DNA from 2 places in the Streptomyces nitrosporeus genome. Region 1 is predicted to be linked to the other one. Evidence: riboswitches for the same ligand, from Rfam matches in the RefSeq annotation. Region 1 holds a riboswitch; the other holds the start of a gene.
What was found. Region 1 has a riboswitch for cobalamin ahead of CP967_RS10825 (ribonucleoside-diphosphate reductase subunit alpha). Riboswitches for the same ligand answer to the same signal wherever they lie in the genome.
Positions count from the first base shown of each region.

Region 1 (5,405 bases):
CCTCCCCTAGATTTCCTGCGCGTTGCCACAGGCGATCGACGAGGGGACGGAGAGCCATATGCCGGAAGAGAACGACGCGAAACCACCAACGGTGACACCCATGAGGGTGGTGATCGCCCTGTGTCTCATCGCTCCGTTCGTCGCGATGCTCTGGGTGAGCTCGTACGCGAAGATCGAGCCGACCTTCATCGGCATCCCGTTCTTCTACTGGTACCAGATGCTCTGGGTGCTCGTCTCGGCCCTGCTCACCATGATCGCCTACAAGCTGTGGCAGCGTGACCAGCGTGCCCGCAAGGGGGGTGCGTCGGCATGAAGGACGGCGTGAACGGCGTCGCACTCGCCGTCTTCATCTTCTTCTTCCTGGCCGTGACGGTCATGGGGTTCATGGCCGCGCGCTGGCGCAGGGCCGAGAACGAGGCCACCCTGGACGAATGGGGTCTGGGCGGCCGGTCGTTCGGCACCTGGGTCACCTGGTTCCTGCTGGGCGGCGACCTCTACACGGCGTACACCTTCGTCGCGGTCCCGGCCGCGATCTACGCGGCGGGCGCCTCCGGCTTCTTCGCCGTCCCGTACACGATCCTGATCTACCCGCTCATCTTCACCTTCCTGCCGAGGCTGTGGTCGGTCTCGCACAAGCACGGTTACGTCACCACCTCGGACTTCGTGCGGGGCCGTTTCGGCTCCAAGGGGCTGTCGCTGGCGGTCGCGCTGACCGGCATCCTCGCCACCATGCCGTACATCGCGCTCCAGCTGGTCGGCATCCAGGCCGTGCTGGACGTCATGGGCGTCGGCGGCGGCGAGACCACGCACTGGTTCGTCAAGGACCTGCCCCTGCTGATCGCCTTCGCCGTGCTCGCGGCCTACACCTACTCCTCCGGGCTGCGCGCCCCGGCGCTGATCGCGTTCGTCAAGGACGGCCTGATCTATCTGGTGATCGCGGTGGCGATCATCTACATCCCGATCAAGCTGGGCGGCTTCGACCAGATCTTCGACGCGGCGAGCAAGGCGTTCGAGGAGAAGAACGAGGCGGCCGGCAAGCCGGTGGCCGGACTCGCACCCGGCGTCTCCGGCCAGTGGGGCTACGCCACGCTGGCGCTCGGCTCGGCGCTGGCGCTCTTCATGTACCCGCACTCCATCACGGCGACGCTCTCCAGCCGCAGCCGCGAGGTGATCCGCCGCAACACCACGATCCTGCCGCTGTACTCGCTGATGCTGGGGCTGCTGGCCCTGCTCGGCTTCATGGCGATCGCCGCGGGCATCAAGGTCCAGAACGGCCAGCTCGCCATCCCCCAGCTGTTCGAGAACATGTTCCCGGACTGGTTCGCCGGTGTGGCCTTCGCCGCCATCGGCATCGGCGCCCTGGTACCCGCGGCGATCATGTCCATCGCCGCGGCGAACCTGTTCACCCGCAACATCTACAAGGACTTCCTGAAGCCGGACGCGACGCCCGAGCAGGAGACGAAGGTCTCCAAGCTGGTCTCGCTGCTGGTGAAGGTCGGCGCGCTGGTCTTCGTCCTCACCATGGACAAGACGGTCGCGATCAACTTCCAGCTGCTCGGCGGGATCTGGATCCTCCAGACCATGCCGGCCCTGGTGGGCGGCCTGTTCACCCGCTGGTTCCACCGGTGGGCGCTCATCGCCGGCTGGGCGGTCGGCATGATCTACGGCACCGTCGCCGCCTACAACGTGTCCTCCCCGACCCAGCCGCACTTCGCCGGGTCCTCGAAGGAGATCCCCGGCATCGGGGAGATCGGCTACATCGGTCTCACCGCGTTCGTGCTGAACGTCGTCGTGGTGGTCGTCCTGACCTTCGTCCTGAACGCGGCGAAGGCCCCGGCCGGCATCGACGAGACCTCGCCGTCGGACTACACCGCGGACGTCGGCGACCCGGGCGTCAAGGCGGAGCTCCCGCCGGCCACGGCGGGCGCCCCCGGCGGCCACTGACCCGCCGGTCCGTCCACGGCGGATGCCCGTCGCACCCCCTCCCGGGGCGCGGCGGGCATCCGCCGTCCCGGCCCGGAAAACCCCGGGCGGCTCCGGCCGCCCCACGGCACACTGCCCCGCATGGACGTAACCATCGAACGGGTGCACCCCTCGCGGTACGCCGCCCTCGGCGAGCTCACCGCCCTGGCCTATCTCGACGAGGGCCTGCTGGACCTCGGCGCCGACGACCCCTATCTGGAGAGGCTGCGGGCCGTCGCGCGGCGGGCCGAGGAGGCGGAGGTGCTCGTGGCCCTGGACGAGGACGGCACGCTGCTGGGCGGCGTGACCTACACCGTGGCCGGCGGGCCCTGGGCCGACATCGCCCGCCCCGGCGAGGCCGAGTTCCGGATGCTGGCCGTCTCCCCCGGGGCCCGTGGCCGGGGCACCGGCGAGGCCCTCGTACGGGCCTGTATCGACCGGGCGCGGGCCGCTGACGGCGTCAGGGCACTCGTGCTCTCCAGTCAGCGGGCCATGCTCGGCGCCCACCGCCTCTACCGGCGCCTGGGCTTCGTCCGGACCCCGGAACGCGACTGGGCGCCGATGACCACCGGCACGCTGCTGACGTTCCGTCTGGAGCTGTGAGCCTTCCCCCGGCACACCCGTACACAACATGTGGGGGCTGTCCTGACGGGCAGCCCCCACATGTATGCTCGTGCTCGCTGTCGCCGCAGGGGAATCCGGTGTGAATCCGGAACTGTCCCGCAACGGTATGACCGGTGTGCTTTCGCGCACCCGCAAGTCCGAGGACCTGCCGGCAGCGCGTCCGGCTCGACCGAACCGGACGCCCTACGTCCGGGCCTCGCGGAAGGCCGGTGGACGCCGTGCGCGGTACGCCCCTGCCGGGGCCGCCGGCCTGCCCGGCTGCCCCTGTCCCCGCCGGCCCCGAGCCGAGCGAGGACAGCCCCCGTGAGCATCGCGCCAGCCGACCCTGTTTCCGTCCCGGATCCGGCCCCCCCGGCAGGGCCCGGGGCCGGAGCCGCCCCCGACGCCCCCGGTGCCGCCCTGCTGCGGACCCTGACCGCTCTCACCGCCGACCTGCCGGACACCGACCCGGGCCGGATCGCCGCGGCGGCGCTCCGCGGCCGCAGCGCCCACGCGGACGAGGACGAGCTGCGCTCCCTGGCCACGGAGGCCGCCGCCGGGCTGATCCCGGAGGACCCGTCCTACTCCCGGCTGGCGGCCCGGCTGCTCACCCGCTCGATCGCCCGGGAAGCCGCGGGCCAGGGCGCGGTGTCCTTCTCCGCGTCCGTCGCCGTGGGCCACCGCGAGGGTCTGATCGCGGACCGTACGGCCGGGTTCGTCACCCGGCACGCCGCCTTTCTCGACGCGCTGGCAGGCCGGGCGCTCGCCGACGGCGCCGACGACCGCTTCGGCTACTTCGGCCTGCGGACGCTGTACAGCCGCTATCTGCTGCGCCACCCGCTCACCCGCGAGGCCGTGGAGACTCCGCAGTACTTCATGCTGCGTGTGGCCTGCGGGCTCGCCGAGGACGAATCCGAGCGGGCGCTGGACGAAGTCGCCTCGCTGTACGGCCTGATGAGCCGGCTGGACTACCTGCCGTCCTCCCCCACGCTCTTCAACTCCGGCACCCGCCATCCGCAGATGTCCTCCTGCTACCTGCTGGACTCGCCGCTGGACGAGCTGGACTCGATCTACGACCGCTACCACCAGGTGGCCCGCCTCTCCAAGCACGCGGGCGGCATCGGTATCGCCTACTCCCGGGTCCGGGCGCGCGGTTCGCTGATCCGGGGCACCAACGGCCACTCCAACGGCATCGTGCCGTTCCTGAAGACGCTGGACGCCTCGGTCGCCGCGGTCAACCAGGGAGGCCGGCGCAAGGGGGCCGCCGCGGTCTACCTGGAGACCTGGCACGCGGACGTCGAGGAGTTCCTGGAGCTGCGCGACAACACCGGCGAGGACCAGCGGCGCACCCACAACCTGAACCTGGCCCACTGGGTCCCCGACGAGTTCATGCGCCGGGTCGAGGCGGACACCGCGTGGTCGCTGTTCTCCCCGGCGGACGTCCCCGAGCTGACCGACCTGTGGGGCGGGGAGTTCGACACCGCCTACCGGGCCGCCGAGGCGAAGGGCCTGGCCCGTAAGTCGGTTCCGGCACGTGAGCTGTACGGCCGGATGATGCGGACCCTCGCCCAGACCGGGCAGGGCTGGATGACCTTCAAGGACACCGCCAACCGCACCGCCAACCAGACCGCCGAGCCTGGCCGGGTGGTGCACTCCTCGAACCTCTGCACGGAGATCCTGGAGGTCACCGACGACGGCGAGACGGCCGTCTGCAACCTGGGTTCGGTCAACCTCGGCGCGTTCGTCGCCGACGGCACCATCGACTGGGAGCGGCTGGACGCCACCGTCCGCACCGCGGTGACCTTCCTCGACCGGGTCGTCGACATCAACTTCTACCCGACCGGGCAGGCCGCCCGCTCCAACGCCCGCTGGCGCCCGGTGGGCCTGGGCGCGATGGGCCTCCAGGACGTCTTCTTCCGGCTGCGGCTGCCGTTCGACTCCGCCGAGGCCCGCGCCCTCTCCACGAAGCTGGCGGAGCGGATCATGCTCGCCGCCTACGAGACCTCCTGCGACCTCGCCGAACGCGCGGGTCCGCTGCCCGCCTGGTCCGCGACCCGCGCCGCCCGCGGGGTGCTCCACCCCGACCACTACGCCACCGAACCGGCCTGGCCCGAGCGGTGGGAGGCCCTGCGGGCGAGGATCGCGCGGACCGGGATGCGCAACTCCCTGCTGCTCGCCATCGCCCCGACGGCGACGATCGCCTCGATCGCCGGGGTGTACGAGTGCATCGAGCCGCAGGTCTCCAACCTCTTCAAGCGCGAGACGCTCAGCGGTGAGTTCCTCCAGGTCAACGCCTACCTGGTGGAGGACCTCAAGCGGCTCGGCGTCTGGGACGCCCGGACCCGGGAGGCGCTGCGCGAGTCGAGCGGCTCGGTGCAGGGCTTCGGCTGGATCCCCGAGGACGTACGGGCGCTGTACCGCACGGCCTGGGAGATCCCCCAGCGCGGCCTGATCGACATGGCGGCGGCCCGTACGCCCTACCTCGACCAGAGCCAGTCGCTGAACCTGTTCCTGGAGACACCGACCATCGGCAAGCTCTCCTCGATGTACGCGTACGCCTGGAAGCAGGGTCTGAAGACGACGTACTACCTGCGTTCGCGCCCGGCGACCCGGATCGCCCGCGCCGCCTCCGGCGGCGCCCCGGCCACCGCCGCCGTCCCCGTACAGCAGGCCCCCGCTCCCGACGCGGACGCGGTCGCCTGCTCCCTCGAAAACCCCGAGTCCTGCGAGGCCTGCCAGTGATGAGTACGTCCAAGAACAAGAACCTGCTCGACCCGGGCTTCGAGCTGACCCTGCGCCCCATGCGCTACCCGGACTTCTACGAGCGCTACCGGGACGCG
Region 1 covers NZ_CP023702.1:2,497,782-2,503,186, forward strand. The annotation lists gene CP967_RS10810 (DUF3311 domain-containing protein) at 59-313, shown strand; gene mctP (monocarboxylate uptake permease MctP) at 310-1,944, shown strand; gene CP967_RS10820 (GNAT family N-acetyltransferase) at 2,065-2,565, shown strand; cobalamin riboswitch at 2,630-2,753, shown strand; gene CP967_RS10825 (ribonucleoside-diphosphate reductase subunit alpha) at 2,890-5,307, shown strand; gene CP967_RS10830 (ribonucleotide-diphosphate reductase subunit beta) at 5,307-5,405, shown strand, end outside.

Region 2 (5,405 bases), 2.4 Mb from region 1:
GCGCGCTGCTGCTGGCCGACTCCACCGCCCGGCTGCCGTTCTTCCTCCTCGCGGTGCTGTTCGAGCACTTCCGCACCGGTGCCTGGTACCCGGTGGGCGGCAGCGCCGCCATCGCCCGCGCGATGCTCGGCCCGATCCGTGCCACCGGCGGGGAGGTCTTCGTACGGGCGCCGGTCGCCCGGATCGAGCTGGACGGGGGGCGTGCGGCGGGCGTGGTGCTGGCGGACGGCACCCGTGTACGCGCCCCGGTGGTGGTCAGCGCGGCGGGCGCCCACCACACCTACCGCACGCTGCTGCCCCGGCCGTCCGCCACCGGCACGGACCGGCTGGAGGAGATGCGCCGCGGGTTCCCGTTCGTGCTGCTCTTCCTCGGCCTCGACGGCAGCCCGGAGGAACTGGGCCTGCCCCGGCACAACATGATGGTCACCGACGGCGACTGCGACGCCTTCTTCGACGGCACCGGCGGCCGCACCAGCGGCTGTTTCCTCTCCTTCTCCTGCGCCAAGGACCCGACCTGGACCGCACGGCACCCCGGCCGGTCGACGGGCGAGATCCTGGCCTACGTCCGCCCGGAGCTGTTCGAGCCCTTCCGCGGCTCGCGCCGGCGGCACCGGGACCCGGCCTACCTCACCCTGAAGGCCGAACTCACCGCGCGACTCCTCGACGAACTGCACCGTCAGCTGCCGCGGACCGAAGGGCGGGTGGCCTACCACGAGCTCGGCACTCCTCTGACGGCCGAGCACTTCACCGGCTGGCCCGGCGGCAGCCTCTACGGGCTCGCCAAGGATGTCACCGCCTTCGGTGACGGCCGCTCCCCCGGCCTCGCGGACTGGCTGCGCCCCCGTACCGGGATCAGGGGCCTGTACCTCTCGGGCCAGGACTGTCTGGCCGGCGGCTTCCTCGGCGCGGTCACCGGCGGCCTGCTCGCCGCCCACGAAGCCCTCGACGGGGCCGGCCGGGCCCGCCTGTGGGCGGGACTGCTGAAGCACGGCATCCGGCCGCCCGTGCCCGAGGGGCGCACCGGGCCCGGATGAGTCACCGCGGTGCGAAGGGGGCGCCGGTTCCGGGTGGCCCGGCCCCCGTTCACCGGCCGGAGGTCCTCACAGTCCGTGGGTCCGCGCGAGGTAGCGGTCGAGGTCCTCGGCGGACGTGTAGTGGTGTGTCCGCAGGCCGAGGCGGGCCGCGGCCTCCGTGTTGACGCGCTTGTCGCATCCGCGGCGGCTTCGCCGCGGTCTTCTCTGTTCCTTCGCAACGCCACCGAACCCATGCGTGTGGGGACGGTGCCGAACCATCGGGCGGTCAGCGCACCAGCGACGGAGCCGTCCTCGTCCTGGCAGTCCGCGCCCTGCCCGACGTTCCGTCCTCCGCCGTGCTCGAACTCCTCGACCGGTACGTGAGACACCTGGCCGGCCAGGGCGGCCGGCTGATCCTGTGCGGCGTCCAGCCTCCGCTTCTACGCCTTCTGAGACGTTCCGAAATCGCCGACCGGATCGGTGAGGACAGCATCATCCCCGCTACGGAGGAACTCTTCGGCGCGCTCGACAGGGCACTCGCCGAAGCCCGGAGGAGAACCGGCGCCGTCCAGGACGGACCACCGCCCGGATGATCCCTCGTCCTTCAGCCGCCCCCGGCCTGCCAGGGAACGAGGACGAGCCCACGCGGCCGGCGGCCGGGCGGGAGGTCCGTCCCGGGGCCCTGCGGAGTGGACAGGCGCCCGGCCCGCCCGGTGCCGGCGGTCAGTCCGTCTCCTGGGCGTGCGGCGCCGTCGCCGGCTGGTGGGCCGGACGGTCCCGCCCGCCGTCGCGGTCCGACACCACCACGGCGATCAGCCCGACGACGACGGCCGCGGCGACGGCCCGTCCGGCCGCACGCGCCCACCAGGCCGGACGGGCCGTGCCCCCGCCGGGGGGACCCAGCTTTTCGGCCCGCCGGGCCGGCTTCAGCAGCCGCAGCAACAGCAGTACCGCGACCGGCAGTTGCAGCAGCCACAGAGCAGTGCGCGGCCACTCCCCGTACCAGACGTTGGTTCCGTACAGCAGTGTGTGCCACACGCTCAGCACGTACACGACGATCACGAAACGGTGCAGCCGTCGCCAGGTGTTCGCTCCGATGCGGTGCCGGACGTAGAACAGCAGCCCCAGCGGAATCGCCAGGTACAGGGCGCCCTGGCCGAGCGGGATGGCGATCCTCCCGGTCCCGGAGTCGTACCAGCCCGGCACGAAGCTGTCCGCGAAGGCCACCCACAGCCGTTCCGCCCACGCCACCTTCGTCTCGTACCGCACGAGTTCCGCCGCGAACATCAGCGCGTGGGCGGACATCAGCGCCATCGTCGTCAGGCTCGTGGTGCGGTGCCAGCGCTCCAGCACCTGCCGGGAGACCGGCAACCGGGCGGGGCGCGGCCCCGACAGCAGCAGGCCGAGCATGACCGTGCCCCACGCCCACAGCAGCCCCGACCAGCCGAACGCCTGGCTGAGCAGGTACATCCAGTACGTGCCGGGATCGTCCATGAACGGCATGACCGCGACCGTGTCCGAAGCACCCGAGCCCATGCGCGCGTACAGGAACGCGAACACGAGCGCCGTGACCACCACCGCCGCGGTGGCGTCGGGCAGGGCGGCCCGCAGGTCACCGCGCAGCGCGACGCGGCCGCCGGGAGCCCGCCGCTGCGCGGCCGGGGTCACCGCCCCGTCCTCGTCGGGCCTCGTGTCTGACGTCATCAGGGGCCTCCCCGGGCACGGGCCACCGCAACAGCGGTACGCGTGTGGCGTGAGGCAACAAGTCTGGCCCAGGTGAGAGCGATTCTTGAGGCGGTATCCGGCCAGAGCCGCCACAGGAACCGCACAGGACACCCCTGTTTTCTGCCGCGCCCTCACATTCAGGACAACCGCCGGAGCCCCCCTGTCACAGGGACGGGGGCGCCTCTACGCTGATGCACGCAGTCGGTTCGCGCCGCCCGTCCGCCCGGACGCCCGGTGGCGCGACGCAAGAGGGAACCCGGTGCGAATCCGGGACTGTCCCGCAGCGGTGAGTGGGAACGAAAGCCGTCGATGTCACTGGGCCCGCGTCAGGGCCGGGGAAGAGACGGCCGGTAGGTGTCCGCCTTTCGGCGGGCGTGCCCGCGAGTCCGAAGACCTGCCACTGCGCCCGCGCGTCGCGCGGGCTGTGTACGTGACCTCGTGGACTGGGTCGGCGGTATGGGCGGTCGTACATCGTGTACGGCCGTGCCTCCTTCCCTGTCGGTGTCCAAGGACCGGGACGGAGGAGGAATGCGCGCGTCATCCAGCCTGCCCTCTTCGGGTACGCCGCCCCGGGCCGGGGTGTCCGCCGGCCGGCCGGGGCCGACGGCGCCGAGGCCCGGCATACGCGCCCGCCAGGGCCGCCCTCCGTCGGGCCGCACCGTGTCGGGTGTCTGCCACGGCACGCTGGGCGAGCTGTACCAGGGCCCTCTGCGGCCGGACGCCGAGCCCGAGATCGCGGTGGTGTCCTTCCCCGTGGACCGCCACTCCTGGGTGTACTTCACCCCGAGGGCGGCGGCCGGACCTCCGCCGCATGCTCCGCCGCTCGGGGAGAAGTCCGCGGCGGCGGCCCGGCTCTTCCTGGACCGCTACGGCCTCGCCCTGCCGCCGGGAGACTGGCACGCCCACTCCGAACTGCCGGTGGGTGTGGGGATGGCCAGTTCCACGGCGGACATCGTGGCGACGCTGCGCTGCCTGTTCCGGGTCTTCTCCCTGCCGTACGACGCGGACGTGGTCGTCGGCATCCTGGCGGACATCGAGCGCGCCGACAGTGTCTTCCTCGACGAGTTCGCCCTGTATCTCAGCGGCCGGCACCGGGTGGTGCGGCGACTGGGCCCGGGCCTCGGCTTCCACACCGTCTACGTCACCGAACCCGGCACGGTGGACACCGCCGCCGTCACTCCCCTGCTGCTGGACCACTACCGGCGCCGCGGCGAGGAGTACCGGCGGTGCCTGACCGATCTGGTGAAGGGCTTCGGCTCGGGGGACCCGGCCGCCGTCGCCCGTGCCGCGACGGTCAGCGCCGCGTTGTCCCAGGAGGTGCTGCCCAAGGCGACCTTCGGCAGCCTGCAGGCCCATCGTGAACGGTTCGGCGCCGACGGCGTCTTCGTCGCCCACACCGGCTGCCTGGCCGGCTATCTCTTCGCCTCGCGCCCACGCGCCGGGGTCAAGTCCGAACTCTCCGCGTTCTTCCGCTCGCTCGGCCACCAGTGCACCTTCGCCCGAGGAGGCTACGGGTGATCCACCCCCACATCACCGACGCCCTGAAAGTACCGGACCTCGTCCGGCTCACCGACGGCCTGGTCCTGCTCCGGTTCGAGTCGATGAAGATCTATTCGGCCCTGGCCGCCGTCCGCCACCTGCTGGAACGGGGTACGGTCCGTCCCGGCCAGACCCTGGTCGACAGCTCCAGCGGCATCTACGCCCACGCCATCGCGCTGGCCTGCCACCGGTACGGCATGCGGTGCCACATCGTCGCGTCCACCACCGTCGACTCCACCACCCTCACCCAGCTGGAGATCCTCGGTGCCACGGTGGAGCGGGTCGAGCCGTCGCGGAACCTCGCACTCGACCAGGAGCTCCGGGTACGGCGGGTGCGCGAGATCCTCGCCGAGCGCCCCGGCCACCACTGGATGCGCCAGTACCACGACGGCATCCACTACCTCGGCTACCACGAGGTCGCCGACCGGATCGCGGCGGAGTTCCCCGCCACACCGCTGACCGTCGTCGGCGGAGTGGGCTCCGGAGCCTCGACCGGCGGCATCGTGGAACGCCTGCGCACCAGGGACCCTTCCGTGCGCCTGGCCGGCGTCCAGCCCTTCGGCAGCGTCACCTTCGGCAGCCAGGACCACCACGATCCCGAAGCGATCATCGCCGGCATCGGCTCGTCGATCGTCTTCGACAACGTCCGCCACCACCTCTACGACACCGTCCACTGGCTGGACTTCACTCACGCCATGTCCGGCGCCGTCGCCCTGCTGCGCGAGCACGCGGTGTTCGCCGGACTGTCCACCGGTGCCGGCTACCTGGCGGCGGCGTACGAGGCCCGCCGCCACCCCGACCGGCTGCACCTGGTGATAGGGGCCGACACCGGACACCGTTACACAGAACGCGTGTTCGCTCGGCATGCCGAGGCCCTGGAACCGGCCGCGCTGAAGCCCGTCGAGGTCCGCAGCCCGCAGGAGATGGCCATGCCCTGGTCGAGGATGACGTGGCAGCGCGCTCCCTGGCCGGCGGACCGGAAGGAACGAGCGACATGACCGTGGCCTGCCTGGAATCACTGACCTTCGGTCTCGGCCGCCTGGTCCGCGCCGCCGACCTGCTCGGCGAGCGCCTGCTGCTGCTGACCGGCGACCCCGCCCACTACGCCTACGAACTGGACCGGCTGCC
Region 2 covers NZ_CP023702.1:63,665-69,069, forward strand. The annotation lists gene CP967_RS00260 (phytoene desaturase family protein) at 1-1,034, shown strand, start outside; gene CP967_RS00270 (hypothetical protein) at 1,370-1,606, shown strand; gene CP967_RS00275 (ferric reductase-like transmembrane domain-containing protein) at 1,737-2,717, opposite strand; cobalamin riboswitch at 2,988-3,134, shown strand; gene CP967_RS00280 (GHMP family kinase ATP-binding protein) at 3,267-4,256, shown strand; gene CP967_RS00285 (cysteine synthase family protein) at 4,253-5,275, shown strand; gene CP967_RS00290 (ATP-grasp domain-containing protein) at 5,272-5,405, shown strand, end outside.
Region 2: another riboswitch for cobalamin. It lies ahead of CP967_RS00280 (GHMP family kinase ATP-binding protein); the one in region 1 lies ahead of CP967_RS10825 (ribonucleoside-diphosphate reductase subunit alpha).